DNA from 4 places in the Mesorhizobium montanum genome. Region 2 is predicted to be linked to each of the others. Evidence: riboswitches for the same ligand, from Rfam matches in the RefSeq annotation. Region 2 holds a riboswitch; each other region holds the start of a gene.
The links. Region 2 has a riboswitch for thiamine pyrophosphate ahead of thiB (thiamine ABC transporter substrate binding subunit). Riboswitches for the same ligand answer to the same signal wherever they lie in the genome.
Positions count from the first base shown of each region.

Region 1: it holds a riboswitch for thiamine pyrophosphate, as region 2 does, so the genes downstream of both, RFM68_RS23655 (YkoF family thiamine/hydroxymethylpyrimidine-binding protein) here and thiB (thiamine ABC transporter substrate binding subunit) in region 2, are expected to answer to the same signal.
Region 3: it holds a riboswitch for thiamine pyrophosphate, as region 2 does, so the genes downstream of both, thiC (phosphomethylpyrimidine synthase ThiC) here and thiB (thiamine ABC transporter substrate binding subunit) in region 2, are expected to answer to the same signal.
Region 4: it holds a riboswitch for thiamine pyrophosphate, as region 2 does, so the genes downstream of both, thiC (phosphomethylpyrimidine synthase ThiC) here and thiB (thiamine ABC transporter substrate binding subunit) in region 2, are expected to answer to the same signal.

Region 1 is NZ_JAVIJF010000018.1:102,093-109,479, reverse strand. It holds partial or broken gene RFM68_RS23670 (ABC transporter substrate-binding protein) at 1-576, opposite strand, end outside; gene RFM68_RS23665 (ABC transporter ATP-binding protein) at 573-1,349, opposite strand; gene RFM68_RS23660 (ABC transporter permease) at 1,346-2,173, opposite strand; gene RFM68_RS23655 (YkoF family thiamine/hydroxymethylpyrimidine-binding protein) at 2,313-2,921, opposite strand; TPP riboswitch at 2,912-3,024, opposite strand; gene RFM68_RS23650 (hypothetical protein) at 3,198-3,542, shown strand; gene RFM68_RS23645 (hypothetical protein) at 3,763-3,972, shown strand; gene RFM68_RS23640 (porin) at 3,984-4,487, opposite strand; gene RFM68_RS23635 (porin) at 4,506-5,009, opposite strand; gene RFM68_RS23630 (DUF2934 domain-containing protein) at 5,345-5,587, opposite strand; gene RFM68_RS23625 (hypothetical protein) at 5,705-5,914, opposite strand; gene RFM68_RS23620 (DUF1236 domain-containing protein) at 6,043-6,342, opposite strand; gene RFM68_RS23615 (DUF982 domain-containing protein) at 6,554-6,895, shown strand; gene RFM68_RS23610 (hypothetical protein) at 7,204-7,387, opposite strand, start outside.
Region 2 is NZ_JAVIJF010000001.1:491,925-499,311, reverse strand. It holds gene RFM68_RS02385 (ABC-F family ATP-binding cassette domain-containing protein) at 1-1,202, opposite strand, end outside; gene RFM68_RS02380 (thiamine diphosphokinase) at 1,221-1,865, opposite strand; TPP riboswitch at 1,991-2,095, shown strand; gene thiB (thiamine ABC transporter substrate binding subunit) at 2,139-3,149, shown strand; gene thiP (thiamine/thiamine pyrophosphate ABC transporter permease) at 3,393-5,009, shown strand; gene thiQ (thiamine ABC transporter ATP-binding protein) at 5,006-5,794, shown strand; gene RFM68_RS02360 (M48 family metalloprotease) at 5,948-7,387, shown strand, end outside.
Region 3 is NZ_JAVIJF010000022.1:14,131-21,517, forward strand. It holds gene RFM68_RS26215 (hydroxymethylpyrimidine/phosphomethylpyrimidine kinase) at 541-1,299, opposite strand; gene RFM68_RS26220 (thiamine phosphate synthase) at 1,290-1,895, opposite strand; gene RFM68_RS26225 (thiazole synthase) at 1,892-2,665, opposite strand; gene thiS (sulfur carrier protein ThiS) at 2,669-2,866, opposite strand; gene thiO (glycine oxidase ThiO) at 2,835-3,857, opposite strand; gene thiC (phosphomethylpyrimidine synthase ThiC) at 3,861-5,705, opposite strand; TPP riboswitch at 5,810-5,925, opposite strand; partial or broken gene RFM68_RS26245 (transposase) at 6,054-6,297, shown strand; gene RFM68_RS26250 (hypothetical protein) at 6,729-7,316, shown strand.
Region 4 is NZ_JAVIJF010000010.1:147,969-155,355, reverse strand. It holds gene RFM68_RS15630 (hydroxymethylpyrimidine/phosphomethylpyrimidine kinase) at 1-713, opposite strand, end outside; gene RFM68_RS15625 (thiamine phosphate synthase) at 704-1,309, opposite strand; gene RFM68_RS15620 (thiazole synthase) at 1,306-2,079, opposite strand; gene thiS (sulfur carrier protein ThiS) at 2,084-2,281, opposite strand; gene RFM68_RS15610 (FAD-dependent oxidoreductase) at 2,265-3,248, opposite strand; gene thiC (phosphomethylpyrimidine synthase ThiC) at 3,245-5,065, opposite strand; TPP riboswitch at 5,171-5,287, opposite strand; gene panD (aspartate 1-decarboxylase) at 5,386-5,838, opposite strand; gene bioZ (3-oxopimeloyl-[acyl-carrier-protein] synthase BioZ) at 5,896-6,879, opposite strand; gene RFM68_RS15590 (adenosylmethionine--8-amino-7-oxononanoate transaminase) at 6,876-7,387, opposite strand, start outside.

The sequences.
Region 1 (7,387 bases), on a different contig from region 2:
GCCTTCCCAGGTCGAGACCTCCAGCGTGAAGTCGACCGCGCCGTTGGCTAAAGCCTCGTAGGCCGAGGTGCCGAGCGTCACCGTGTTGAAGACGCCCTTGCCGCCGTCATGGCGGATGATGGTGGAGATCAGCGCGTTTTCCCAGGCGCTGCCGAAGCCGCCATAAGTCAGGCCATCGAGATTCTTGGGGCTCGTGATCGCGGCGCGGTCGGCGTTGAAGACGACGCGGCCGGTCTCGGACTGGACGACGGCGTAGACGGCCTTCAGGTCGGCGCCCGCGCTCTTCTGGGTCAACAGGCCGAGCGAACCGGAAACGCCGAAATCGGCGACACGATTGGCGACCAGCGTGCCCGAGCCGGTGTCGCCGTAGGGCAGGATTTCCACCTCCAATCCGGCGTCGCGATAGAAGCCTTTGTCGCGGGCGACGAACAGGCCGATGTGGTTGGTGTTGACGGTCCAGTCGAGCGCTACGGTGATTTTTTGCGCGGCGGCCCGGGCGCGTGAGACGGCCCCTGCGAGCGGCAGGCCGGCGGCCAGAGCCAGAAACAGCGCCTGGCGGCGGGTCAGGTCAGTCATTTCGTCTCTCCATCGGATGATCGGGGAATTCGGGTCGGCGGCTGGCCAAGCAGGGTGTCGAGGATGCCGGCTTCGATCGCGGCCGCCTCACGGGCAAGTGCGGCACTCTGGGTGCGCGGGCGCGGCAGCGGCACCGCGATCTCGCGTACGACGCGCGCGGGCCGCGCCGACAGCACATAGATGCGGTCGGACAGAAGCACTGCTTCGCGCACTTCGTGGGTGATCAGCATCGCCGTCCAGCGATGGCTCTCCCACATCGTCTCCAGCCAGCGTTGCATGGCGGCGCGGGTCAGCGCATCGAGGGCGCCAAAAGGCTCGTCGAGCAGCAGCATGTCGCGTTCTTGCACCACGGTGCGCAGGAGCGCCGCTCGCTGGCGCATGCCGCCGGAAAGCTCGGACGGCCAGGCGCGCTCGAAGCCAGCGAGGCCGAACTCGGCGAACAGCGGCGCCACACGTTGCCGCGCGACCCGGCGCTTCACGCCCTGCACTTCCAGGCCCAGCGTCGCATTGTCGATGACGCGCCGCCACGGCATCAGCGCGTCGCGCTGCGGCATGAAGGCGAAGCGGGTGTTGTCGAGCGGCGCGCCGTCGAAGCGCATCTCGCCCTCGCCCTTGAGGGCGCCGGTGAGCAGTTGGAACAGCGTCGACTTGCCGGCGCCGGAGGGGCCGAGGATCGAGACGAACTCGCCCGCGCCGACACGCAGCGAAATACCGGCCAGAACCTCGAGCGGGCCGAAGTTTTTGCGGACGTTGCGGAGCTCGAGGCGGGTCATGGCCGATCCTCATTCGAAGGCTCGGACCTGCCCTCGCGCCCCGCCCTCTCGCTCCTTGCATTTTCCCAGGGCATGGCGAGGCGCTGCACCAGCACGGCAAGTCCGAACAGAACGAGCGTCAAAACCGAGCTGACGCCGACGGCGGCGAGCACCAGGTCGGGCCGAAAATTGTTCTTGGCGCCGAGCATGTAGATGCCCAGCCCTTTCGCGGCACCCGCATATTCGGCAAAGATCGCGCCGACCACGGCATAGGTGATGGAGATGCGCAAGCCGGCGAAGAAATAGGGCAGCGCCGAGGGCAGCCGCGCCAGCCAGAAAATGCGCCAGCGCCCTGCCCCCATGGCGGCGAGCATCTGACCGATTTCCGTGCTCGTGGCGGTATAGCCCTCGACCAGCGCCACCATCATCGGGAAAAAAGTGACCAAAGCCACCAGCAGGATTTTTGGCAAGAGCCCGAAGCCGAACCAAAGGACAACGAGCGGCGCGATCGCCACCAGCGGCAAGGTCTGGCTGGCAATCAGCAGCGGAAACAGCGCGCGGCGCAAGCGGGGCCGGAAATCGACCAGCGCGGAGAGGATGAAGGCAGCGAGGAGCGAACAGGCAAAACCGGCCAGCGTGGCGCGGATGGTGGGAGCCGTGTTTTGCGCCAGTGCCGCTCGGTTCTCCCAGGCCTGCTGCAGGACGCGGGAGGGTGCGGGCAGGACAGTGGGCGCGATGCCGCCGAGCCGGGCGTAGAGCTCCCAGGCGATGAGGAGAAGGGCGAAAGCGAGGGCAGCAGGGGCAGCTTTGGCGCAGGCCGTGGTGAAGGCTGATCTCCCCCTCAAGGGGGGAGATTGGCTGTCGCGACGGGCTTCGCCAGTCGCCGACGTATGCCCTACTTGCGAAGTAGGATTGGGGACACTTCCCCCGGATGGATCGTACCAAACAACCACGACAATCTCCTCGACAGCTTGAACCGCGGGCTCAAACCGCGGTCGGGCTGTTTGCCGAGATGGTGATGTCGAGCGTCACATGCCCCGCACTCGGCCCGAAGCGGCAGAAGGCTTCGTTCAGCGTGGCGAACACCGCGCCGGCATCGCCGCGCAGCTTGGTGCAGAAATGCTTCGAGCGCTCGAAGACACCGGAGTTTTTCAGGAAATCGATGCAGCCGCAGATCTCGTCCATGTGGTCACCGGTGCCCATCACATAGAGCGAGAATTGCGCCGCCACCGGCTGGTCCGCGGACGGCGTCGCCTGCACCGCGCCGAGCGCGGCGAGCTTGCGTTCGTCGAGCGGGATCGCCGGGCCGCCGATCTCATCGGAGCGGCAGATCGGGTCGTCCGGTTCGCCGGGGCAGCCGCGCGAGACGGCGGCCGACAGCACGCAGTGCCTGCCGCTTCTCGCCGCCGCCACGAACAGGTCGCGCATCGCCGGGAACAGCACTTCGGGCGGCCCGACCAGCAGCGTCGAGATGTCGTCGGTCTCGATCCTCAGCCTGTCGCGGTAGGGTTCGAGCGCGCCGAGCGCGCCAAGGATGACGCCGACGAAATCGTCAGCCATCGGATATAGGGAAATCTGTGCGCCGGAAAACATGGCCCGCCTCGCTCCGCTGGTATTATCCAGATCAGCTTTAGGGTCCGGAGGCTTGCCGCCCCCATCTCAGCCCCGACCGTACGGAGCACCCCTGTGGATACGGGCGTTAAAGCACCGGTTGAGCGAATCGGAAAGCTTTTTTTGCGAGAGCAATCGGGCCGGGCGCCTCATCTCCCTCTAAGAGATGCAGAAGCGAATCGTTCAAATTGTACGAATCTCGCTTGACTGTTTTTCGTACATAAAGTACGATATTTCCCTTCTTTTGAGGGAATTTGCTTGAACACCGCGAACCACGCCGCTTTTGCCGACCTCTCCCGCCCTTTGCTGTCGCCACTGCCGCTCCGCGAGCGCGAGCGCCTCGCAGGCGCCTGGCGCATTGCTAGCCAGGACATCGCCGACGACATCCGCTTCATCCGGCAATATCTGAAGGTGATCGCCGAGAAGGAGGAGCGGCTTTCGACCGGCAGGTTGGTGCATGGCCGCGCCTATGTCGAAGCCTGCGCGGCCTGGCTGGCGGAGACGGTGGCGCGGTATCTGCGCAATCTCAGGCTGATCAGCGAATGCGAAAGCGCGATGATCGCGGCGGGGGTGAGGTTTGCGATGTCGAGCGATGCGTGGTGAGACCCGTCGGAAGAACCTGATAGGCCGGCAGGGGCGCGAATTACGCGGCGAAGACGGTTGTCCGCGGAACTCAGGCGGCCCTCTGCAACCTTCGGCTCCACACCTCGAGAAATGCATCGTTTCACACAATCGCCAATTGGTGGACGCGGGCGAGCGGCCGGGCGTTAATTCTCCCGGGCGAAGGAAGGGCATAGCCGCATACCAGGGAGGAATACGTTTGATGGAACAGCAAATCGACATCGGCGCACGACCTGACGATCAGCCCTACGAAGTTGCCCTATTCGCCAGAAAGCACGGGCTGACGGTCCCGGTCGCGGACGCGGTCCTTTTCGCCAAGGGTCCGTGGCCGTCGCGGGCCGCCTGCGATACCGCCGCGCTTGCCTTCCTCGGCGCGGTCGCCCTCTACGCCAGGAAGCAAGCGGGGCGGTAGCGGTTCGTCCCCTACCAGCTGAACTGCAGCCCGGCATTGCCGCCGACCTGGTTGCCGGCGAAGGCGATGCCGAGCGTGCCGGTCAGGCGGCCGCCATGGGCGAAGCCTTCGCTCAGAACCGCGGCACCGGTGATGCCGAAGGCATTGGCATCGCCTGCATTGCCCCAGTTGACGCGCAGGCCAAAATGCTCGCCCTGGACGAGGTCGGGCGCCGAAAGAGCGGCCGAGATCGAGGCGTTCTGGAAAGCGCGGGTGATGCGATTGTCGATATCGTCGACCTGGCTGGCGAGCGCCGTCTTGCCGGTGACGGTGGTGGTTCCGTCCGCGCCGTCATTGACTTCCCGCTTGGTGACGCCGGTGTCGGCGTTGATGCAAGTGTCAGTGCCCGGACTGTAGTAGTAGTTAGGCCCATAGCTCGAGCAGATCTTAAGTAAGATAGCGACCGCGGCCTGAGATGGTGCCGCGAAGAGCGTTGCTGCGACGAGGATCGCCGGCGCAAGAAGATATCTGAACATGATGCCCCCCGGCCGCGCTTACCAGGTGAGTTGCAGGCCGGCATTGCCGCCGACCGTCTTGCCGGAGAAACCGATGCCCGCTGCACCGGCCAGCCGGCCCTTGCCGCCGGACATGAAGCCCTCGCCGAGCACGGCCGCGCCGGTGATGCCCATGGCGTTGGACTGGCCGGCATTGCCCCAGTTGACGCGCACGCCGAAATGCTCGCCCTGCACCAGATCCGGGCTGCTCAATGCCGTGGCCACGGAAGCGCTTTCGAAGGCGCGCTGGACGCGGCCATCGATGTCGTCGACCTTGCTCGCCAGCGCCGTCTTGCCGTCAACCACGCCATTTTCGATCGCGCGGCGCGTCTCGCCGGTATTGGCATTGATGCAGGTGTCGGTACCGGGGCTGTAGTAGTATCGCGCGCCATAGGACGTGCACACCTTGACATACTCGACCGGCGGCGCCGCCAGCGCCGACACCGAAAAGCCGCTTGCCGCGGCCAGAAATGCTAATGAAATGAAACGGTTGATACCCTGCATTAGCCAATCCCCAAGTTGAAGCCAGGACGGGAAAAGCGCATGATAAAGGACGACGAGTCAACCGGCTGGTCTGATCAAAATCTGACTTTTACTGGGACGATTGAAACAGAAAGACTCCGTATTGCCGGGATGACACAGGGATGACCTGAGATAATCGGTAAATTCCTGTCGACCCAAAGTCTATCTATTAAATATCGCTAATATTAGCAGTCGCTACTTCTAAGGCTATTTGGCAGGCCGGTGCTCGGCCGTGAATCGTCAAAAGGCGCGGCCGCGCCTCACCTTGCCGCAAAGATCAAAACGGGGGGGTGCGGCCAATTGGTCGCCGAAATGGCTCAGCCCTTGGCTTTGAGCTTGGTCGCCTTCGCCTTGGCCGGCTTTTCAACCTTCGCGGCTTTCGGCTTCTCGACCTTGGCGGCGGCGGTCTTCTTCGGGCCCTTCGCCTTCGGCTTGCCCGTGGCATCGACCTCAGCCGTGGCCTGGTCCCAGTGCTCCATATGCGAGCCTTCGGGACGGCCGGCCTGTTCCCAGATCTCGTGCGCCCGCTGGCGAATGCGTTCGTGCCTGTCGTCCGTCACTGTCGCCTCCTAAGGTTGGGACGGTTCCCCGGCGCGAACATTAGCCGAATTTTCGCGCGGCGTCTTGGGTGTAGAAGCGGTGCGCGAACACTTCTTGAAGCAAGATCGGGTGATGGCTCACCGGTCGTCGGAAAGCACCACAATGCCGAGATATGCAGCCTTCTTGGCAATCAGTCCGGCCAAGTCGGCGTCGGAACGCTCGGTTCCGGTTCGCTCGCGCAGCAGCGCGACCGCCTGCCTGATCGACAGCAGCCCATCGCCGCGTTCGGCCAGCAGTCTGTCGACCTGCCGGGCGATATCTGGTGATTCGACGTGTGGATGATGCATGGCAACGACTCCTTTCGTTCGTTGCCTCCCAAACCGTTGCTCACTTTAGGCGATATGCTCGGATGCGAGAAGAGCCCGATCCTTCCCCGATGCATCGGGAGCAGCATCGGGCTCCAATCCGCCAGGCGTTACTGGATCACCTGAACGACGCGGCGCGTGCCGGGATCGATCAGCACCGTGTGGTCATTGACGACCGCATAACGATACTGCACGTCGGGTACCGACTGCAGCTCTACCGTGTCAGGCACAGTCGAACCGATGCCGAGCTCAAGGCCGAGCACGTTGACCGAGGCGACCGGATGCTTGTGGACATATTCCCTGACCACGGTCTGCTGCTCGGGCGTGACGATCACCTCGTCCGCGGCCGCGATGCCGATGCCGGCCATCAGAGCCAGGCCGGCGACAGCTGGAATGAAGGTGGTTTTCATCGTTTCTCTCCTGTTGCGTTGGCGAGCTCCGCATGCCTCCGCGGGAGCGGAAACACGGACAGGTCGAACTGGGAGCTCCCGGGGCAAACGCCGTTCGGCAAGGTGTTGTTCCGTCAGCGACGACTAATTGATCTGGCGGAACCTTCGCATTGGCTCCGCATTGGAAGGCTTTGAATCCCCAAGGCTTTGAAATCCATAGGGCGGCGGCATCATGCGAGAAGGTTCCATCAGAAGTGACATCGAATTTGCAACCCCGGTGGCGATCGCTGTCGGCGCCGGCTTCAAGCGCGAGATCGCCTCGCTCACCGCGATGCAGAACTTTCTCAAGGAATGGCCAGCAGTCTCGCGGGGCGGGAGCTATAACATGGCGGTGCGGGCCTGCGAGGCCGCGCGGGCCGGAGAGATCGATCTCGACAAGGCGCGGCAGGCATTCCTGGTCTTCGCGAGAAAGGCGGGTATCGAGTGGACCGGCGCCGATCCGGTTGCGGTGCTGCGCGAAGCCAAGGTCAGGCGCAATCGGGTCCGTGAAAGCCGGGCACACCTGCCGGGATAAGCCTCTCGCAGGCGCCTCGGCTTTTCCCTGGCGCCGTTTTCCCTGGCGCCGACACCAAGCACGCCTTCATATCGAACTGGGATTGCACGCGCGGAATACGGACTTCGATAGCGTCACGGGACCAGGACTACGAAGTTACAATGAGCCCGACGACGGCAGCCAAGCGCCGTGCGCGCCGGCCTTGCTTGCAAGTTTTAGGCGGCATATCTCGGAGCTGCCGCGCGCCGCCTGGCCCGTTGCCTAATGACCGCCGCCTCGCCGGCTGGCGGTCGACTGGATTACCGGTGATTTTCGGCTGTTGGGCGCTGTCAGTGCGGCGTCGATTCACCCAGCGCCTCGGTAACGAAGGACGCGGCGATCAGATCGTCCGCGTCTATGCGTAGGGAGCCTTCGGCGCCCCCCATGATGGCGGCGACCTTCTGGAAGGTCTTCATCTCATGCTCGGTGATCCGGGCGTCCCGCATCCTGGCTCTGAGATCGGCGACCCGCATC
Region 2 (7,387 bases):
GGCGTGCGCGCCTGCTCCGGCTTGAACAGGAAGTCCTTCATGTAGGAGACGACATGGCGCTGCTCGCCATTGACGACGAGGTTCTCGCCGCGACCGTCGGTCAGGTAATGCGTCAGTGTCTCCTGCGGGTCGACGGCCTCGCGTTTCTGGTCGAGCGTTGCGATCTCCAGATTGACGCCGAGCCGCACGGTGCCTGCGTCCGGCGCCAGCTCGCCGGTCAGCATCTTCAGAAGCGTCGTCTTGCCGGCGCCGTTCGGTCCGACCAGGCCGACGCGGTCGCCGCGCTGGATGCGGGTCGAGAAACCCTTGACCACGGTGAGGTCGCCGAAGCTCTTTTCGATGCCCTTCGCCTCGATCACCAGCTTGCCGGACTCGGCGGCGTCGCTCGCCACCATGGTCGCGGTGCCTTCGGCGCCGCGATGGCCGCGGAAGCGCTGGCGCATCGTCTGCAGTTCGCCGAGGCGGCGCATGTTGCGCTTGCGCCTGGCGGTCACGCCATAACGCAGCCAGTGCTCCTCGCGCACGATCTGGCGGCCGAGCTTGTGCTGTTCGCGCTCTTCTTCATCAAGCACCTGGTCGCGCCATTCCTCGAAATGGGCGAAGCCCTTGTCGAGCCTCCGCGTCCGGCCGCGATCGAGCCAGATCGTGGCGCGCGTGACGCGCTCGAGAAAGCGGCGGTCGTGCGAGATCAGGATCACCGCCGACGAGGTGCGGGCAAGCTCCTCTTCCAGCCATTCGATGACCGAAAGATCGAGATGGTTGGTCGGCTCGTCGAGCAGAAGGATGTCGGGCTCGGGCGCCATGACGCGAGCAAGGGCTGCGCGGCGCGCCTCGCCGCCGGAAAGGTCGTTCGGCCGCTCCTCGCCGGTCAGGCCGAGATGCTCCACCAGATAGGTTGCGCGATGCGGATCGTCGGCCGGACCGAGGCCGGCCTCGACATAAGCGCGCACGCTGGCGAAGCCATCCATATCCGGCATCTGCGGCAGGTAGCGGACGGTCGCCGAAGGCTGGCGAAACACCTCGCCGTCCTGCGGCTCGATCATCCCGGCGGCGATCTTGAGCAGCGTCGACTTGCCCGAGCCGTTGCGGCCGACCAGCGCGATCTTCTCGCCGGCGGATGCGCTAAGCGCCGCGCCATCGAGCAGCGGGGTGCCGCCGAAGGTCAGTTTAATGCCGTCGAGATTGAGAAGTGGCGGCGCCATGTCAACTTTCTGGAAATGTCAGCTTTCGGGAAGGGGATAGGGGTGGGCCAGAAGCAGCGCCCGGCCCCGCTCAAGCGCGATGCCAAGCCGCCCTTTGACCTCGTTTGATATAGTGAGCGAGGAGCCGAACGCTACCTCGACGCGGTCTAGCGGCCATTTGGCGCCGGAGACCGTCAGGCCGGCCAGATCGGAGAAGCCGAGCACCGAAAACAAGGTGCCATCATCATAATCGAAGCTGGACTTGCCAGGCAGGATGGGAACGCCCTCCTGCGCGCCGCTGGTCAGCAGAACGCGCGTGCCGGCGGCGGCCAGCCGCACGGCCAGCGCCAGATGCAGGAAGGCATGGTCGGCGCGCTTGCCGCCAAAGGCGCCGACCAGCACCAGGCTGGTGGCGCCGCGCTGGAGCGCTTCCGCTATGGCGAGCTCGCCATCGGTCATGTCCTTCTCGGCCGGGAAGACCTTGCGCGGCACGGCGGCCAGATTTTTCGGCAGGTTCGCCGGCACCGAGTCGAAATCGCCGACCCAGAGCTCAGGCATGAGGCCAAGCAAGCGAGCATGGCCGATGCCGGCGTCGGCGGCAATGATGCGCGAACCCTCGATCTGGCGTTCGATCCGCGGCGTGCGAATGAGCTCGCCGCCAAGCAGGATGGTGAATGTGCCCATGGCCGTCGCCCTTATCAGCCCGCCGGGCGAAACGGAAGCCGGCCACTTCGTAACGTTGCGTCCCGAACATTAGATGTCCGGCAAACTTCCGCTTGCGCGCGGCTTCGGGCGGGCCTATCTGTCGAAACGCTCTAACGGGGTGCCGGACGTGATCCGGCTGAGAGGCGAAAAGCCAACCCGCTGAACCTGATCCGGTTTGTACCGGCGGAGGGATTAGACGTTTCGGAACATCCGACGCCTCAATTCCTTGTCACTCGAACGAAGGAGGCGCCGATGCGCACGGTATTGTCCCATCTCATTCTCGCCACCGGCCTTGTTTCGCTCCTGGCAGGCGTCAGCCCTGCCGCCGCGAAGGACAAGCTCACCGTCTATACCTATGAGAGCTTCACCGCCGATTGGGGTCCCGGCCCGGCCGTCAAGAAAGAGTTCGAGGCCGAATGCGGCTGCGACCTCGAATTCGTCTCGGTCGCCGACGGCGTCGCCCTGCTCAACCGTGTCAAGCTGGAAGGCGCCGGCACCAAGGCCGATGTCGTGCTCGGCCTCGATACCAATCTGACCGCCGATGCCAAGGCGGGCGGCCTGTTCGCGCCGCATGGCGAAGTCTCCGGCATCAATGTGCCCGGCGGCTGGAGCGACGACACTTTCGTGCCCTTCGACTATGGCTATTTCGCCGTCGTCTACGACACCCAGAAGCTGAAGACGCCGCCGAAGAGCCTGAAGGATCTGGTCGATGGCGACGGCACCGACAAGATCGTCATCCAGGATCCGCGCACCTCGACGCCGGGCCTCGGCCTGCTCCTGTGGGTTAAGTCGGTCTATGGCGACAAGGCGCCGGAGGCCTGGGCAAAGCTGAAGCCGAAGGTCTTGACGGTGACGCCGGGCTGGAGCGAGGCCTATGGCCTGTTCACCAAGGGTGAGGCACCGATGGTGCTCTCCTACACTACATCGCCGGCCTATCACATGGTGGCCGAGAACACCGAGCGCTACCAGGCAGCCTCCTTCGAGGAAGGCGAGTACCTGCAGATCGAAGTGGCGGGCATCACCACGACCGGCGCGAAGAACCCGCTGGCGCGAAAATTCATAGCCTTCATGACCGGGCCGAAATTCCAGGACGTTATTCCGGAAACCAACTGGATGTTCCCCGCCGGTAAGACCGACAAGCCGCTCAACCCGGCCTTCGACAGACTGGTGAAGCCGACCAAGACCTTGCTGTTCAGCCCGGAGGAGGTCGCGGCCAATCGCAAGGCGTGGGTGGACGAGTGGCTGGTGGTGATGAGCAAGTAGGTGGTCTTGGTTATTATCCTTCCAAGATGATCGCTCTACGGCGCCCCCCTCTGTCCTACCGGACATCTCCCCCTCTAGGGGGGAGATTGGCTGTCACCTCGACTTTCGCCAATCTCAAACGTTGCAAAACAGAGCGGGACGTCGAAGCTGTTAATCTCCCCCCTAGAGGGGGAGATGGCCGGCAGGCCAGAGGGGGGCGCGAAGGAACGCAGCGTTCGCTAGCTCAAGCCCACATGGCGCAACGTGCAGCCGCGCTCTGACTCCCGCATTACCGCAGGCGTCGTCGCGCTTGCGGCAATCGCCGTGCTTATCGGTGGTGCTTTCGCCGGTCTTATCCTCGAAGGCGCGCATGATCTCTCCGGTGCTGCCGCCGCCTTCGACGGCTACCTCTTCCGCGTCGCCCGCTTCACGCTTTGGCAGGCGTTGCTGTCGACGCTGCTGTCGGTCGCGCCGGCGCTGTTGGTGGCGCGCGCGCTGTCGAGACATCCGGCCTTTGCCGGCCGCCGCCTGATCCTGCAGCTGTTCACCGTGCCGCTGGCACTGCCGGCGATCGTCGCGGCACTCGGTATATTGACGCTCTATGGCCGGGCCGGGTACTTCGCCGGCGTCTTCGCCAGGCTTGGCGGCGGAGAGTGGCCGGGCATATACGGCCTCTCCGGCATCCTTGTCGCCCATGTCTTCTTCAACCTGCCCTTGGCGACGCGCCTGTTCCTCGAGGCGCTGGGCACCATTCCAGCCGACCAATGGCGGCTGGCGAGCCAGCTTGGCATGGGCGCACGGCCGGCCTTCCGGCTGATCGAATGGCCGGTGCTGCGCGCGGCTCTGCCGGGGATCGCGGGGCTTGTCTTCATGCTCTGCATCACGTCCTTCACCATCGTGCTGACGCTGGGCGGCGGTCCGGCAGCGACGACGCTGGAGGTCGCCATCTACCAGGCGCTGCGCTTCGATTTCGATCCGGCGCGTGCCGTGGTGCTGACGCTTTTGCAGATCGCCCTGACCTTCGTCGTGGTCGTCGTGCTCACGCGGCTCGGCGCCAACACGGTCGGCGATGCCAATCTGCCGGTGGCGCCGCGCCGCTACCTTTCGGCGGGCCGGATGGAAAGCGTGCTGAACGCCGGCGTCATCGCGCTTGCCCTGCTGTTCGTCGCCGGACCGATGGTGGCGACGTTGCTTTCTGGCCTGGGGGCTGATCTCGGCCGTCTGGCGGGTGAGGAGGCGGTGCGCCGCGCCACCCTCACCAGCGCGGGCCTCGCCTTCCTCGCGGCGCTGCTCAGCGTGACGTTGTCGCTGGCGCTGATCGCCGCGCGGCGCGCTCTGGCCTTGCGGCGCCGGGCTGGCGGCGCCATGAGCCTGCTTGAACACGCCACCGACACCGGCGCCGGCTTCGTGCTCGTCGTGCCGCCGATCGTGCTTGGCGCCGGCTGGTTCCTGGCGCTACGCAATGTGGCGGATGTGTTTGCCATTGCCCCGGTCATGGTCGTCGGCGTCAACGCGGCGATGGCGATGCCGTTCGCCATCCGTGCCATTCGCCCCGCCTATGACGCGGCGAGCGAACGGCATGAGCGGCTTTGCCTGGCGCTTGGCGTATCCAGCTGGAACCGGCTGCGCCTGATCGACTGGCCGTCGCTCAGGCGGCCTTTAGCCACCGGCTTTGCCTTCGCAATGGCGCTGTCGCTTGGCGATCTCGGCGTGATCGCGCTGTTCGGCAGCGATTCCGTGCAGACCTTGCCTTATCTACTGCTGGCGCGCATGGGCAGCTATCGGACAGCCGATGCGGCGGGACTTGCCTTGCTGCTCGGCATCGTCTGCCTGATGCTGGTGGTCGTCGCCGACTGGTTGGGGCGAGAAGGAAGGTCATGACGACAACCATCAACGGTACCGTCGCGGAGAAGGGCCTCGCCGTTACGCTGGACGACGTTTCGTTCAGTTACGGCGAGGCATCCTTCCGCTTCAACGCCGAATTCGCCGCCGGCAGGGTCACCGCAGTCATGGGGCCGAGCGGCTCCGGCAAGTCGACACTGCTCAATCTGATAGCCGGCTTCGAAACGCCCCGCACGGGCAAGGTTCTCCTCGGCGGGGTCGATGTCGGCAATGCGCCGCCCTCGGCGCGCCCGGTGTCGATGGTGTTCCAGGAAAACAACCTGTTTGCGCATCTTCCGGTCGAAGCCAATGTCGGGCTCGGCCGGTCGCCGTCGCTGAAGCTCGGCGATGCCGATCGGGCGGCGGTCGCAGAGGCGCTGGCGCGGGTTGGTCTGGCGGGCAAGGAAAAGCGGCTGCCGCGCGAGCTTTCCGGCGGCGAGCGGCAGCGCGTGGCGCTGGCGAGAGTCCTGCTGCGCGCCCGGCCCGTATTGCTGCTCGACGAGCCTTTCGCATCGCTCGGCCCGGCGCTGCGCGACGACATGCTCGACCTTGTCGCCGGCATCCATGCCGAGCGCAAAATGACGGTCCTGTTCGTGACGCATCAGCCGGAAGATGCGCGCCGCATCGGCCAGGACATGGCATTCCTCGATGAAGGGACGATCGCGGCGATCGGCCCGGCCGACGATTTCTTCGATCGATCTGGACCGGATGCGTTCAGGCGCTATATCGGCGATCGAGGCGGCACCGTTGCCGGATCACAACATATTGCCCGGAAGCGGACATAATTTACGGCCAAACCGGCAATGGGCGATCCGGCGTTTGCTTGCCTTGTCCGGGGGAGTGTGGCTAGGTCCGGCCATGCTGGTCCGGCGGGGCCGTGATTTGCCGAAAGATTTCGAAAGGAAGCCGATCTGACGACCGGCGCGGAGAAAGTGTGGATGAGGCCGCTGGCACGATTTTTCGCGCTGGCGAGCGTTGCCGTGCTGGCCAGCTGCCAGATGTTCACGCCGCCGGACGTGCAGGAGAGCGGCTTCCAGCCTTCCGACAAGCCGATCACCGTCGACAATGTCGTCGCCAATGCCAAGCTCGCCGAAATGGCGAAGGCACAGCATCCGCGCATCCTGGCCACCTATGGCGGCGAATATTCCGACCCCAAGCTCGAACGCATGGTGGCCAAGGTTGTCGGCAATCTGACGGTGGTGTCGGCCAACCCGACCCAGACCTATCGCATCACCATCCTCAATTCGCCCAACGTCAATGCCTTCGCGCTGCCGGGCGGCTATCTCTATGTGACGCGCGGCCTGCTGGCGCTGGCTAACGATTCCTCCGAGCTTGCCGCCGTCATCGCGCATGAGATGGGCCACGTCACGGCGAATCATGGGCTGCAGCGGCAGCAGCTCGAGGCCGAGGAAGGCCTGGCGACCAAGGTGGTTTCCGACGTGCTCGGCGACAGCCCGACCGCAAAGGCGGCGCTGATCCGCGGCAAGCTGAGGTTGGCGCAATTCTCGCGCAACCAGGAACTGCAGGCCGATGCCATCGGCATCAAGTCGATCGGCGAGGCGGGCTACGATCCCTATGCCGCCGGCCGCTTCCTGCAGTCGATGTCGGCTTATACGGATTTCCGCTCGGCCAGCGGCGCCACCGACGCCAGCCTCGATTTCCTGGCGACGCACCCCAACACGCCGCAGCGCATCGATTTGGCGCAGCGCCTTGCGCGCAATTTCGGCCCGCCCGGCTTCGGCACGCGCGACCGCGACGCCTTCCTCGCCGGCATAGACGGCCTGCTTTACGGCGACACGCCGGAAGAAGGCTATGTGCGCGGCCAGACCTTCATGCACCCCAATCTCGGTGTCTCCTTCACGGTGCCGGACGGTTTCGTCATCGACAATACGGCTGCCGCCGTCACCGCGACCGGGCCGGGCGATATCGCCATCCGCTTCGACGGCGTGGCGATCGACAAGTCCGTGTCGCTCGCCAACTACATCCGCAGCGGCTGGGTGGCGGGGCTCGAAGACGCCAGCGTGCACCAGGACACGATCAACGGCAACGATGCGGCGACGGCGCATGCCAGCGCGCAAGGCTGGCAGTTCGACATCGCCGTGATTCGCGCCGGCGGGCAGGTTTACCGGCTGCTGACGGCCGCGCCCTCGGCCAGCACTTCGCTGGATCCGGTCGCGCGCTCGGTCAGCTCATCCTTCCGCGTGCTGAGCCCGGCCGAGAAGGCGGCGCTGAAGCCGCTGCATATCCGCGTCGTCACCGTCCAGGCCGGCCAGACCATGGGTTCGCTCGCCGCGCAAATGGTCGGCGTCGACCGCAAGCTCGATCTGTTCCGGGTGCTCAACGCCATGTCGCCGGGCGCGACGGTGTCGGCCGGCGAT
Region 3 (7,387 bases), on a different contig from region 2:
CGGGCCGCTATTGGCGCGCGATGTAGAGGGGAAACATGAAGTTCCGTCTGACAGTATCCTGGTCAGCGAGGCCGACGAGAAAGCGGCTGGCGGCATCATACAGGATATGGGTCGATTGAAAGCTCTGGAGCGTGGCCATCTGTGTTCAGGAGGGTCCGCACACTCGCTGTCAGCAAAGCAGCTCAAATGCGATCGCCGCCTTGCTCATATTCTGCGAGCCTCAAGGATCGCCGCCACTTTTGCATCGTTTAGGACAGCAATTGCGCTCGGCTCGAAGACGCGGCGACTTACGAGCGCTGCCGTGAAGAACACTTGCCATAGGGCATCCTCATGCTGACGGCTCGGGTTTGACGATGAACCATCCCACTCGGGAACTACACATCGAGCTCCCCGCCGCTTATTGTCGGCTGAACCGAAATCACCAATCCACGGACCAGAGCCACAAAAGCGGTCAGGATCCAGATGCTTTCGTCATGGGGCACCGGCCGGCGAACATGATCCTTCGAGGCGAAGCACGGGCGACTATCGCGAGCCCGATCCTCACATGGGGTTCTTCGAAATCTTTTCGAAGACTAGGAGCTTGGCCTGGAGCACGGCTTTCTCAATGGAATCCCCGATTGCCAGATACGCCGCTATCGCGCTGGCCAGGATACAGCCAGTGCCGCGCATCGATCCGGCAAGCCTGGGCATGTCGAAGCGGATGGGTTCCCGGCCGCGGCTCAACAGGATATCTGTGGACCTCGGCCCCTCCGCGTGGCCGCCCTTGACGAGCAGCGCCTGCGGCCCTTCCGCAAGCAATCGCCTTTCCTGCCGCAGCGCATCATCGTCGCCCGCGGCCAATTCCGAGCCGGTCAGCACCGCCAGTTCAATGAGGTTGGGCGTGACCAGGCGGCAAAGCGGCATGAGATCACGCTTCATGACGTCGATCGCACCCGGTTCCAGCAGTTGCCTGCCCGACGAGGAAGCCAGCACCGGATCGAGGATTGCCGGTATCTGTGGATTTTCGCGCAGCACGGCGGCTACGGCAGCGATGATCTGCGCAGTTGCGAGCATGCCGATTTTGATGGCCGCCACCGCGTTGGCCTGCAACGCCGCCCGCATTTGATCGGCCACCAGGCCGGGTGGCATGTGACGGATGTCCCCGACAGCGTGGTGCGTCTGCACCGTTACCGCGGTGACAGTAACGCAAGTGCGCAGGCCTATTGAAGAGATCGTCTCGATATCGCGCGCAATTCCGGCACCCCCGCTGGAATCCGATCCGCCAACGACAAGCACATTCACGTTTTGACTCAGCGCCATTGCTCCGTCTTTTCGATCCATTGCGCGGTGCGCGCTTCGGGATCTTGGTTCAGCGTTATGTCCGTCACCACCGCGGCGCTGTCGGCTCCGGCCTCGAAAACACCATCAAGCCGCTCGGGATTGAGACCGCCGATGGCGACCAGCGGAATGGGTGCGACGGCGTCCTTCCAGGCGCGAAGCCTCTCGAGCCCCTGCGGCGCCCATTTCATGGTCTTCAGGATGGTCGGATAGACCGGACCCAGCGCGACGTAGTCGGGGTCGGCTGCCATGGCCGTCTCCAGTTCGGCATGATCATGGGTGCTCAGTCCAAGCCTGATGCCGGCCGCCTGTATCTCGGGGAGGTTTGCGGTCCGCAGATCCTCGTGGCCGAGGTGGACGAAGTCGCAGCCCTCCTCGATGGCGAGGCGCCAATGATCGTTGACGATGAGCTGGCAATGATGCCGGGCGCACAAGGCTTTCGCTTTGCGGATTTCCGCGCGCAGCCCGTCCTCGTCCATATTCTTGATGCGGAGTTGCACCAGCCTGACGCCGAGCGGCACAAGCCGTTCGATCCAGGCGGCGCTGTCGACGATCAGATAGAAGGGATCGAGCTTCATGAAAAAACCGCCCTGCCCAATGTAGGCGTCGATGGCACGGCGACGTCGCGCGGCTCGAGCAGTCCCGAAGCATAGGCTTCGCGGCCGGCATCGACCGCCTTGCTGAAAGCGCGCGCCATGCCCACCGGGTCGGCAGCCTTGGCGACCGCCGTGTTGAGGAGCACGGCGTCAAAGCCGAGTTCCATCACTGTTGCCGCATGCGACGGCCGTCCGAGTCCAGCATCGACGATCAACGGCACGTCGGGGAGATTTCCTCGCATCGAGCGCAGCGCCATGATGTTGATCGGTCCGAGCGCCGAACCGATCGGGGCGCACCACGGCATCAGCACCTTGCAGCCCGCCTCGAGCAGCCGCTCGGCGACGACGAGGTCGTCGGTAGTGTAGGGGAATACGCTGAAGCCGTCCTCGCACAGGATGCGTGCCGCCTCGACAAGGCCAAATACATCGGGCTGCAGCGTGTCGTGGTTGCCGATCACTTCGAGCTTGATCCACGGCGTGCCGAAGACCTCTCGCGCCATCTTCGCGGTCGTCACGGCTTCCTTGACGGAATGGCAGCCGGCGGTATTGGGCAGCACCCTCACCCCGAGCGAGCGGATCAGCGACCAGAATTGCTCGCCGCCCCTGCCGCCGGCCATTTCCCGGCGCAGCGAAACGGTGACCACCGAGGTGCCCGACGCCTTGACCGCTTCGGCAAGGATCGCCGGCGAAGGATATTGGGCGGTGCCCAGCAGCAGGCGCGAGGCAAGCTTTGTCCCGAGAAGATCGAACATCGGCTAGCCTCCCTGCATGGGCGACAGGATTTCGATCCGGTCGCCATCGCTCAACCGGAATTCCGTCCGTTCGGCCGCGGGCACGACATCGCCGTTCAGCGCGGTGGCGAGCCAGCCGCCCTCATAGTCGAGTTCCTTCAAAAGGGCGGCGAGCGTCGTCGCCTCGACCTCAAGCGCTTCGCCATTGACGATCAGCTTCATTTTCAGACTCCAGGCCGGCAGATGAATTGCCGGCAGATGAATTGAAGAGAAGGCCGGCAGCCTGCTCGGCCATGGCCGGTGAAAGCAGGAAACCGTGCCGGTAGAGGCCATTGACCGTGATCGTGCCGTCCTTCCAACACTTCACCAGCGGCAGATTGTCGGGATAGGCAGGGCGCACGCCCACTCCTGTCTCGACGATTTCGGCCTCGCTGAACGCCGGATGGAGTGCATAGGCCGCATTGAGGAGCTCCATCAGCGAGCGGGCGGTGATCGGCCCATCGTGGTCGCTTTCGATCATGGTCGACCCGACCATGAAGTGATGATCGGCTCGCGGCACGATATAGATCGGATGACGCGGATGGAGGAGACGCACGGGCCGCGCGAGCGAGACATCACGCGTGCGGAGGAGCAGCATTTCGCCGCGCACGCCGCGCAGATCGTCGTCGGCCCGCGCGATGCCCGTACAGTCGATCACCTGATCGAAGTCGGAAAGGGCCATCTCGCCCGCCTCGAAAAGGAAGACGACGCCCATCGCGCGCAGCTTATCGACGAGGGCTTCGAGAGCCCGACGGGGATCGAGATGAGCTTCACCGGCAAAGAACAAGCCCTGGCGGAAGCGGCCGGCAAGATCGGGCTCGAGGGCGGCAATCGCTTCTTCGTCGACGGACTCGCAATTGCGCGTACGAGCCGCAAAACGCGCGAGCTCGGAGGCGTCGCGCGCATGGGCGACGACGAGAGTGCCGGCCCTTCTCACGAGCCCGGGCAGTGTCCTTTCCCACCAGTCGGCCGAAACCTTGCCGAGCGTGACAACCGGCTCTTCAGCGCTTTCGCGTTCGCACCAAGGGGCGAGCATGCCGCCGGCGAGCCAGGAGGCATTGCCGCCTATCTGGCTCCGAATTTCGGCAACTGTGACCGACGCACCCCGCGCGGCCAATTCATGGGCGACGGTGAGGCCTGCCACACCGGCGCCCTTGACAAGGACGCTGCGCATGGCTCAGCGCGTCTCCTGATCTTTCTGCGCCAAAGCCTGTTTTTCCGCCTCGGGCGTTTCGACGGGCATATAGAGATCGCCGCCTGCGCGATATTTCTCCGCCATGGCCGCCATCCCCTCCTTCTGGGCTTCGGCGCGGATGTCGTGGGAAATGCGCATGGAGCAGAATTTCGGCCCGCACATCGAGCAGAAATGCGCCAGCTTGTGCGCCTCCTTGGGCAAGGTTTCGTCGTGGAACGAGCGCGCCGTTTCGGGGTCGAGCGACAGGTTGAACTGGTCTTCCCAGCGGAACTCGAACCGCGCGCGGGAAAGCGCATTGTCCCTGACCTTCGCCGCAGGGTGGCCCTTGGCGAGATCGGCTGCATGCGCGGCGATCTTGTAGGTGATCACGCCGGTCTTGACGTCATTGCGGTCGGGCAGGCCGAGATGTTCCTTCGGCGTGACGTAGCAGAGCATTGCCGTGCCAAACCAGCCGATCATGGCAGCACCTATGCCGGAGGTGATGTGATCGTAGCCCGGCGCGATGTCGGTCGTCAGCGGCCCCAGCGTATAGAACGGCGCCTCGCCGCAGACGGCGAGCTGCTTGTCCATGTTCTGCTTGATCTTGTGCATCGGCACATGACCGGGCCCCTCGATCATCACCTGGCAGTCCTTGGCCCAGGCGATCTGAGTCAGCTCGCCTAGCGTTTCCAGCTCGGCGAACTGCGCGGCGTCGTTGGCGTCGGCGATCGAGCCCGGACGAAGCCCGTCGCCGAGCGAGAAGGACACGTCGTAGACGCGACAAATGTCGCAGATCTCGGCGAAGTGTTCGTAGAGGAAGCTCTCCCGGTGATGGTGCAGGCACCATTTGGCCATGATCGAGCCGCCGCGCGAGACAATGCCCGTGACCCGGTCGACGGTCAGCGGGATATAGTGCAGCCGCACGCCGGCGTGGATGGTGAAATAGTCGACGCCCTGCTCGGCCTGCTCGATCAGCGTGTCGCGGTAGACCTCCCAGGTCAGGTCTTCCGCGATGCCGCCGACCTTTTCCAGCGCCTGGTAAAGCGGCACCGTGCCGATCGGCACCGGCGCATTGCGCACGATCCATTCGCGGATGTTGTGGATGTTGCGGCCCGTCGACAGGTCCATCACCGTGTCGGCGCCCCAGCGGATCGCCCACACCATCTTCTCGACCTCTTCGGCCATCGACGAGGTGACGGCGGAGTTGCCGATATTGGCGTTGATCTTGACCAGGAAATTGCGGCCGATGATCATCGGCTCGCTCTCGGGATGATTGATGTTGGCGGGAATGATCGCCCGTCCGCGCGCCACTTCGTCGCGCACGAATTCCGGCGTCACGAAGTCGGGGATTGCCGCGCCGAAGGCTTCTCCGTCGCGCTCAAGCTTGCCGCGCAGGGCCTCGCGGCCCAGATTCTCGCGGATCGCGACGAACTCCATCTCGGGCGTGATGATGCCGGCGCGCGCATAGGCAAGCTGGGTCACCGCCTTGCCGGCTTTCGCCCGCAGGGGGCGATTGCGGATCGGAAATTCCGGCGTCAGCCGTTCGCCGGTCGCAAATCCGTTGTCCTCCGGCCTCACATGGCGGCCGTCATAGGCTTCGACATCGCCGCGCGCCGCGATCCAGTCCTGACGAAGGCGGGCAAGACCCTTTTCGATATCGGTTTCGATCGCGGGGTCGGTATAGGGGCCTGACGGGTCGTAGACCGTCACCGGCGGCTCGCCGGCAGTCGGATGGACCGCGATCTCGCGCATGGGCACCCTGATCTGCGGATGGAGGACGCCGAATTTGTGGATCTTCCGCGAGGCCGGCAGCGGTCCAGTCGATACGGTCAGGGTCAAGGCATTCATTTGAGGCTCCTTTGCTCGTTGCATTGGAGACCCAGTTCGGTGCCGGAAGGATGAAAAGACGCTTTTGGTAGGCCTGCTTGAGACAGGTCTTCGGGCATGAACGCCCACAAGCGCTTGCACCGTCCCTACGCCAGTATGAACTGGATCAGGTTCAACGGGTCACTGCGCCGCAAAGCCAGCAGTATCTCAGCCCCTTGCCGGGACTCCCCTGGTGAATGCTTTCGAATTGACCGGGCCGCCGCTATCTTGTCAAGCGCCTTCAGGCCGCGGCGCTGATCGGCTGCTGATCAAACGGGCGGAAAAGTTCGCGCACATGGCGGCGACAGATCGCGCGCCCGAGACCAGCACGGGGACGCTTGCGCCAATTAGGCCGAAAGCTTCTTCTCCCGCCTGCGCCGCGCTGAGATCGGCACCCATCATCAAGTCAGCGGTCGCTATCTTCATGCCTACGCAGCAGAGATGGCATGGCGTGAGGACAACCGCCGTTGTAAGCAATGGCGAGCAGTATCTCGCCGTCGCCAACGCCTCGCTTAATCACCCAATCAGCCGAGTGTGGACTGGATATTGGCAGCGAAGCGTGGACAAAATTTAATCGCTTTTCGCATCGAAAATCGTCTAAACGGCAACCAAATGACGGTCGACGCATTTTAAATGCGTCTAAATGCACGTTGCATATTTGCCGAAAATTGACAAATATGTGCGTTGCTTGTATGGCGCCGCCACGACAGACGGCCCAAGCCAGGGACAGGACCGGGAGAACGATGATGCCAGAGAGAGGCTTGCCGAAGAGCGCTGAACGGTGCGCCCTTCCGCGCGACATTTCCAGATTTAAAAAGCTGTACGAAAATGGTCGCGCCGTTATCAAATCGGATCCTGACAAAACCCTCGGGTATGTGTCTACCGTCGAATTGGTAAACGAGACGGTGAAAACCGCCGCGTAACCCCGTTTTTTTATTTCCTTTTAGAGGGCGAAGGTTTACCAACCTTCGCCCTCTTGCTTTGGGGCTTGGAGTTCTCGCCTGTATGATTCCGTTCGATGAAAAGAAGTTGGATGAATGGCTCGCCGACTACGAATCTTTCAACTACGCTTTCCGCGAGTTCTGTTACGCCAATTTCAAAGTGCATGGACTCGAAGCCCATTTCATTCCGAACGTCACAAAGCAGATTCACGCTCAGTGGGTGGCCGACAACCAGCAATGGCTTTCAGAGGAAACCTCTGAAAAAACGACGCGGCTGTCTCACGTAAAAATTTGTGCCCTGCTCCTTTTTAATCTGAATTCAGAGCCCTTCTTGGGCAATTTCTTCGACCACGAATATAATGAGGACGTGCCGTACGATTTCAAAGGAAGCGACGAGCAGAAAGCCACCGCTAGGCAGGACCTAATCGACGGGAGGGAATCTATCCTTGCGCTCGATTTTTGCCTCCTAATTATTAATTGGTTCGAAAGAAATCGTACGGACCGAGCCATCCCATACCGCCAACCGATGACGGCCGATATGCGCCACGATTTGCTCAATTACCTATTGGGCGGTGCCGTCGACCGAAAGGGGCTCTATCTGATATTGAAGGCTATGTATTTGCGACCGAACAGGGGCGGCGCAGCCAATTAAAGGGCGTTCATTCTTCGGCGACGGTCCCAATTCTTGGAACTTCTTATGGCACTCGCCACCTTAGCGACCAA
Region 4 (7,387 bases), on a different contig from region 2:
TTGGCACTTCGGACGCTGTCTTCCAGCGATGCGCCGAGGGCAAGAGAGGCGGCGATGGCGCTGGCCAGCATGCAACCCGTTCCCCGCATCCCGTGCTGCAGGCGAGGCGCTTCGAACCAAACAGCCGAGCCATCCGGCTGAAGCAGCAGGTCGACGGCCTGGGGTCCCTGCGCATGTCCACCCTTGACGAGCACAGCGGTCCGAAGGGTCCTCGACAGTTCCTCGCCTTGAAGGCAGGCGCTTTTTTCGTCCGGCGCTGAAGCGGATCCGTTGAATGTTGCGAGCTCGATCAAGTTGGGCGTGACGAGCCGACAGACTGGCATCAGGTCGCTGCTCAGCGCGTCTATGGCATCTTCCTCCAGGAGCACCCGTCCCGAAGTTGAGGCCAGGACAGGATCGAGCACCACTGGCACTTGGCGATTGCTCGCCAAAACTAATCTGACCGCCTCGATCGCTGCCGCCGTCCCCAGCATGCCGATCTTGATCGCGGCGACCGGATTGGCAGCAAAGGCTGCATTCATCTGGGCGGCGATGAGCTCCGGCGCTAGCTGCTCGACGTGCTCGACAGCCGCGTGCGTCTGCACAGTGACGGCCGTGAGGGCGAGGCAACTGCGTAGTCCGAACGCCGAAACGGTCTCGACGTCGCGGGCTATTCCGGCGCCGCCGCTGGAATCGGAGCCTGCAACGATAAGCACATGCGGCGTCATCGCCATTGCGCCGTCGCCGCTAGCCATTCCAGCACGCGCGCCTCAGGGCGCGCGTTCCGGGTGATATCAGTCACGACCGCGGCGCTCTCAGCGCCCTGCGCGAAGACACCGGCAATGCGCTCGACGGTGAGCCCGCCGATGGCCACCAGCGGAAGCTCCCCGACGCGCCGCTTCCAGAGGGCGATGCGGTCCAGTCCCTGCGGTGCCCATTTCATCGCCTTGAGGATGGTCGGGTAAATCGGGCCGAGCGCGACATAGTCAGGCTCTGCTTCGAGCGCGGTTTCGAGTTCGGCGTCGTCGTGGGTGCTGAGGCCGAGCCTCAGGCCTGCCTTGCGGATCGCCTTCACATCGGCCTCGACCAGGTCTTCCTGGCCTAGATGGACGAAATCGCAATCCTCCTCGATCGAGAGGCGCCAATAGTCGTTGACGATGAGCTGGCAGCCGTGACGGTCACACACTGCCTTCGAAGCACGAATCTGTCGGCGCAGCGAAGCTTCGTCCTGGTCCTTGATGCGCAACTGCACCAGCTTCACCCCCAGCGGCACCAGACGCTCGATCCATGCGGCGGAATCGACGATCAGGTAGAACGGATCGAGTTTCATGAGAATGCCGCCATGCCGATGAGGGGGGTCGAGGGGACAGCCATGTCGCGCGGCTCGAGCAGGCCGGCGTAATGGCCCTGGCGGCCCGCCTCGACAGCCTTGCCGAAGGCAACGGCCATGGTGACGGGATCGCCTGCCTTGGCTATCGCTGTGTTGAGCAGCACTGCGTCGTAACCGAGCTCCATCACGGCCGCGGCATGGGACGGGCGGCCGATGCCGGCATCGACGATCAGCGGCACGCCGGGGAAATGGCCGCGCAGGCTTCGCAGCGCATCGAGGTTCTGCGGCCCGCGCGCCGAGCCGATCGGAGCGCACCAGGGCATCAAAAGCCGGCAGCCGACATCAAGCAGGCGTTCGGCTACGACGAGGTCGTCGGTCGTGTAGGGAAAGACCTCGAAGCCTTCCGAGGCAAGGATCCTTGCCGCTTCGACCAATCCGAAGACGTCGGGCTGCAGCGTATCGTGATTGCCGATCACTTCGAGCTTGATCCAATTTGTGCCGAATACCTCGCGCGCCATCCGCGCCGTCATTACCGCTTCGCTCACCGAATGGCAGCCGGCGGTGTTGGGCAGGACGCGAACGCCGAGCGACTGGACCAGAGACCAGAACTGACCGCCGGATTTGCCGCCGGAGGATTCGCGGCGCAGCGATACGGTGACGATCTGCGTGCCGGATGCCTTGACCGCCTCGGCCATGACTGCGGGCGAGGGATAAAGCGCTGTCCCAAGCAGAAGGCGGGACGAGAGTTTCTGTCCGTAGAGTTCGAGCATACGATCAGCCTCCCTTCATCGGCGACAGGATTTCGATGCGGTCGCCTTCGGTGAGCCGGCAGCGGTCGCGCTCCTTAGCCGGCACGACGTCGCCGTTCAGTGCGGTGGCGAGCCAGCCGCCCTGGAAGTCGAGTTCGCTGAGCAACGTGGCGAGCGTTTCGGCAGCGACGTCATGGCTCTGACCGTTAACGATGAGCTTCAAGAGCAACCTCCTTTGCGGCGGGATTTCCCAGGATGATGTCGGCTGCCTGCCGCGCCATGGCCGGCGCAAGTAGAAAGCCGTGGCGGTAGAGCCCATTGATGCGAATGTTCCTCCCGTCGCGCTCGACGCGCGGCAGGTTGTCGGCAAAGGCGGGGCGCACGCCCACGCCTGTTTCGACCAGCTCAGCTTCGCCGAAGGCTGGATGCAGGGCGCAGGCGGCGCTGAGCAGCTCCATGGCCGAGCGCGCGGTGATCGGGCCTTCGGCATCGCACTCGATCATCGTCGCGCCGACCATGAACAGGTTTTCGCCGCGCGGCACGACATAGACCGGGATGCGCGGATGAAGCAGGCGCACGGGCCGGGCCAGCGAGATCTCGCCTGTTCGCAAGATGAGCATCTCGCCGCGCACGCCGCGCAGTTCCGGTTGCATGTCGGCGATACCGGTGCAGTCAACCTCGACATCCGGGATGGCCGACACGGTGCTGCGGCCGAACTCGAGGCGAACGCCCATGCCGAGCAGCTGGTCGCCAAGTGCAAGCAAAGCCTTGCGCGGATCGAGGTGCGCTTCATCGGCAAAGAACAGCCCACGCGCGAACCGGCCAGCAAGGGCAGGTTCGAGCTCTGCGATATCGCCGGCGCCGAGCTGCGTGAAGCCACATGTGCGGCGGCCGAACTGGTGCAGTTCGCCAACGTCGCGAGCAGGCGCCACCACCAATGTGCCGCTACGCGAGACATGACCGGGCAATGCTGCGTCCCACCAGTCGGCCGCGCCCCGCCCGAGCGTCAGCACCGCCTCCTCGGCGCTTTCGCGCTCGCACCAGGGCGCGAGCATGCCGCCGGCCTGCCAGGAGGCACTGCCGGCGATCTCGATGCGCTTCTCGACCACGGTCACGTCGGTGCCGGGCGTCGCCAGCTCGTGCGCGAGCGTCAATCCGGCGACGCCAGCGCCGCGAATGAGCACCTTCATGGCTTGGGCGTGCTGCCCGGGGCGCCGTCGACGGGCATATAGAGGTCGCCGCCGTCACGGTACTTCGCCGCCATGGCCGCGAACCCTTCCTTCTGGGCTTCAGCACGGATGTCGTGCGAGATCCGCATGGAGCAGAATTTGGGGCCGCACATGGAACAGAAATGCGCCACCTTGTGCGCCTCCTTCGGCAGCGTCTTGTCGTGGAAGGCGCGCGCCGTCTCGGGATCGAGCGAGAGGTTGAACTGGTCCTCCCACCTGAACTCGAAGCGCGCCCGCGACAGCGCGTCGTCCCTGACCTTGGCGGCCGGATGGCCCTTGGCCAGATCGGCGGCGTGCGCGGCTATTTTGTAGGTGATGACGCCGGTCTTGACGTCGTCGCGATCAGGCAGGCCGAGATGTTCCTTCGGCGTGACGTAGCAAAGCATTGCGGTCCCCAACCAGCCGATCATCGCCGCTCCAATGCCAGAGGTAATGTGGTCGTAGCCGGGTGCGATGTCCGTCGTCAGCGGGCCGAGCGTATAGAACGGCGCTTCGCCGCAGACCGCGAGCTGCTTGTCCATGTTCTCCTTGATCTTGTGCATCGGCACGTGGCCGGGGCCTTCGATCATCACCTGACAGTCCTTGGCCCAGGCGATTTTGGTCAGCTCTCCAAGCGTTTCCAGTTCGGCGAACTGGGCTGCGTCATTGGCATCGGCGATCGAGCCGGGGCGAAGGCCGTCGCCGAGGGAGAAGGAGACGTCATAGGCTCTGGCGATGTCGCAGATGTCCTCGAAATGCTCGTAGAGGAAGCTCTCTTTGTGGTGGTGCAGGCACCACTTGGCCATGATCGAACCGCCGCGCGACACGATGCCGGTGACGCGGTCGACGGTCAGCGGGATGTAGGGCAGGCGCACGCCGGCATGGATGGTGAAATAGTCGACGCCCTGTTCGGCCTGTTCGATCAGCGTGTCGCGGTAGACCTCCCAGGTCAGATCCTCGGCGATGCCGCCGACCTTTTCGAGCGCCTGGTAAAGCGGCACCGTGCCGATCGGCACCGGCGCGTTGCGCACGATCCAGTCGCGGATGTTGTGGATGTTGCGGCCGGTCGAGAGGTCCATCACCGTGTCGGCGCCCCAGCGGATCGCCCAGACCATTTTTTCGACCTCTTCGGCCATCGACGATGTGACGGCGGAGTTGCCGATATTGGCGTTGATCTTGACCAGGAAATTGCGGCCGATGATCATCGGCTCGCTCTCGGGATGATTGATGTTGGCAGGAATGATTGCGCGTCCGCGAGCCACCTCGTCGCACACGAATTCCGGTGTGACGAAGTCGGGGATCGCGGCGCCGAAGGACTCGCCGTCGCGCTCAAGTTTGCCACGCAGGATCTCGCGGCCGAGGTTCTCGCGGATGGCGACGAACTCCATTTCGGGCGTGATGATGCCGGCGCGGGCATAGGCAAGCTGGGTAACGGCCTTGCCCTGCTTGGCCTTGAGCGGCCGGGTGCGAATGGGAAATTCCGGCGTCAGGCGCTCGCCGGTCGCAAAGCCGTTGTCTTCCGGCAGCACATGACGGCCGTCATAGGCTTCCACATCGCCGCGCGCCATAATCCATCGGTGGCGATGCCGGGCAAGGCCGTTCTCTATGTTCGTTTCGACGGTGGGATCGGTGTAAGGGCCGGAAGGATCGTAGACGATAACCGGCCGCTCGCCGGCTGTCGGATGGACGGAGATTTCGCGCATTGGCACCCTGATCTGCGGGTGCATGGCGCCGAGCTTATAGATTTTCCGCGAGGCGGGCAGCGGTCCCGTCGACACGGCGGGGGTCAAGGCATTCATTTGAGGCTCCTTTGCTCATTTGCATTGGAGACCCAGTTCTGTGCCGGAAGGATGAAAAGACGCTTTGGTCGACCTGGTCGAAACAGGTCCTCGGGCATGAACTGCCGCAAAGCGCTCGCACCGTCCCTACGCCAGTATGAACTGGATCAGGTTCAACGGGTCACTGCGCCGCAAAAGCCAGCAGTATCTCAGCCCCTTGCCGGGACTCCCCTGGTGAATGAGTCGAATTGAACGGGCTGTCGCCACTTTGTCAAGCGCATTTGGCCCGAGGCGGCGACCGGCGGTCGCTCAACTTGCGCCTGGAAATCGTCACGTAAGGGTCACGCGCCGGAGACCAGGGCAGGAATGGCCAAAGGCATATTCGCCTCGTCAAGAATGGAGAAACTGTATCGTCCACGTAAATCAAGCTCGACCGAGTAGCTCAGGCGGTCGCGTATGTGATTGCCCGGGTCGAAAGTGAGGATCCGCGGTTTCAGCAAGGTGATTTCGGTTTCGTCCAAATAGACGGAATTGCAGACGATAATCTGGTCGCCGGGCCGGCAGGTGCGGGCGGCGGCGCCGTTGAGGATGCAGCATCGCGAGCCGCGTTCGCCAAGAATGACATAGGTCGAAATTCGGGCGCCGGAATTCTTGTTCCAAATCTCCACGAATTCCATGGGCAGTATCCCTGCTGCCTCGCAGTGGTCGGGGTCCAGAGTTATCGATCCGTGGTAATTCAGGTTCGCTTCGGTGACGTGAATGCCATGAAGTTTGCCGGCTACTATCTTTCGCATGAGCCCTCTTTGTCCTTCTTATCTCTATCCGTCAGGTCGTCAGTGGAGCGTGGTCCGCTAGATTCCAACCACAAGCGCGCCGCCGCTTAAGCCGGCGCCCGCCGCCGCCAGAAGTATTGTTTCGCCAGACCGAAACGGCTCCGTCTGGTTGGCCAGCGACAGCGACAGAGGGATCGTCGCGGCGGAGGAATTGCCGTATTCAGCGATCGTCTTGACGACGGCCCGATCGGCAACGCCGAGGTTGCGCCCAACAGCATCAAAAATGCGGGCATTGGCCTGATGCGGCACGAACCGATCGATGTCCTGCGGCCGCATCCGAGCAGCAGTGAGCGCGTCCTGCGAGCAGGCAGTCATCATCTCCACTGCCTTGGCGAACACTTCGCGACCGTCGGTGATCGTCATCCGGGTCTGCTCTAGGTCGAGGTCGCCATGGAACGGGGTGTTGCTTCCGCCGGCGGGAATCTGGATCAGCCCGTAGCGCGAGCCTTCGGAATCCACCGAAGCACCGAGAATGCCTCGATCCGCGTCATCGCACGGACCGATCACAATGGCGCCGGCGGCATCGGCAAACAGGACGGCGCTGGCGCGCTCGGCCGGATTGATGCGGCGGCTGAGGATGTTGGCGGCAATGACAAGGGTGGATTTGCCGTGCAGGCGGGTGAAGCCATCGGCGAACATCAGCGCATAGATGAAGCCGGCGCAGGCGCCGGCCAGATCGACTGCGCCCGCCCGGCCGAGCCCGAGTCGATGCGCAACCAGCGGCGCGCTGGGCGGCAGAAGGTGATCCGGTGTCGAGGTGGCAAGCAAGAGCAGACCGACGTCGCCACGGTCGATGCCAGCATTCGCCAGCGCCATGTCGCCGGCATGCGTGGCAAGGCCTGACAGCGTGTCTTCGTCTGTTGCCCAGAAGCGTGACCGAATTCCGGTGCGCCGCTCGATCCAGCCGGGTTCGAGCCCGAGATTGTTCTCGATCTCGGCATTCGCCACCTTGCGTCCAGGCACATGGTGGCCAAATCCGAGAAGGCGCGACGACCTGCTCATGGTCTCGAACCGAAGCGTTCGCCGGCCTCCTCGACGGCGTCATAAAGCCCGTCGAGCTCGTCGCCGGTGACGCAGTAGGGCGGCAGAAGATAGACGACGTTGCCGAGCGGACGCACAAGTAGCCCCTTGTCGAGGAAGAACGCACGCAGCTTCGGCCCGATCTCGGCGAGATAGCCGGCGGAGCCGGTGCGCAAATCGAGTGCGGCGATCGTGCCGGTCGCCCGGCTGTCGGTGAAGAAGGGATTGTTGCCAAAGCGGCGAAGCCCGGCAGCCTGCTTCGCACTCAAGGCCGTGATCCGCTCGGCCAACGGCTCGTTCTGCCAGATCTCGACATTGGCGAGCGCGGCCGCGCAGGCAATCGGATTGGCGGTGTAGGAGCTTGAATGGAAAAAGGTCTTCTTGCGGTCCTCGGAATAATGAGCCTGGAAGATCGCATCGGTGGCGAGCGTGGCGGCCAGCGGGATCGCGCCGCCGGTCAGGCCCTTCGAGGTGCACAATATATCCGGAG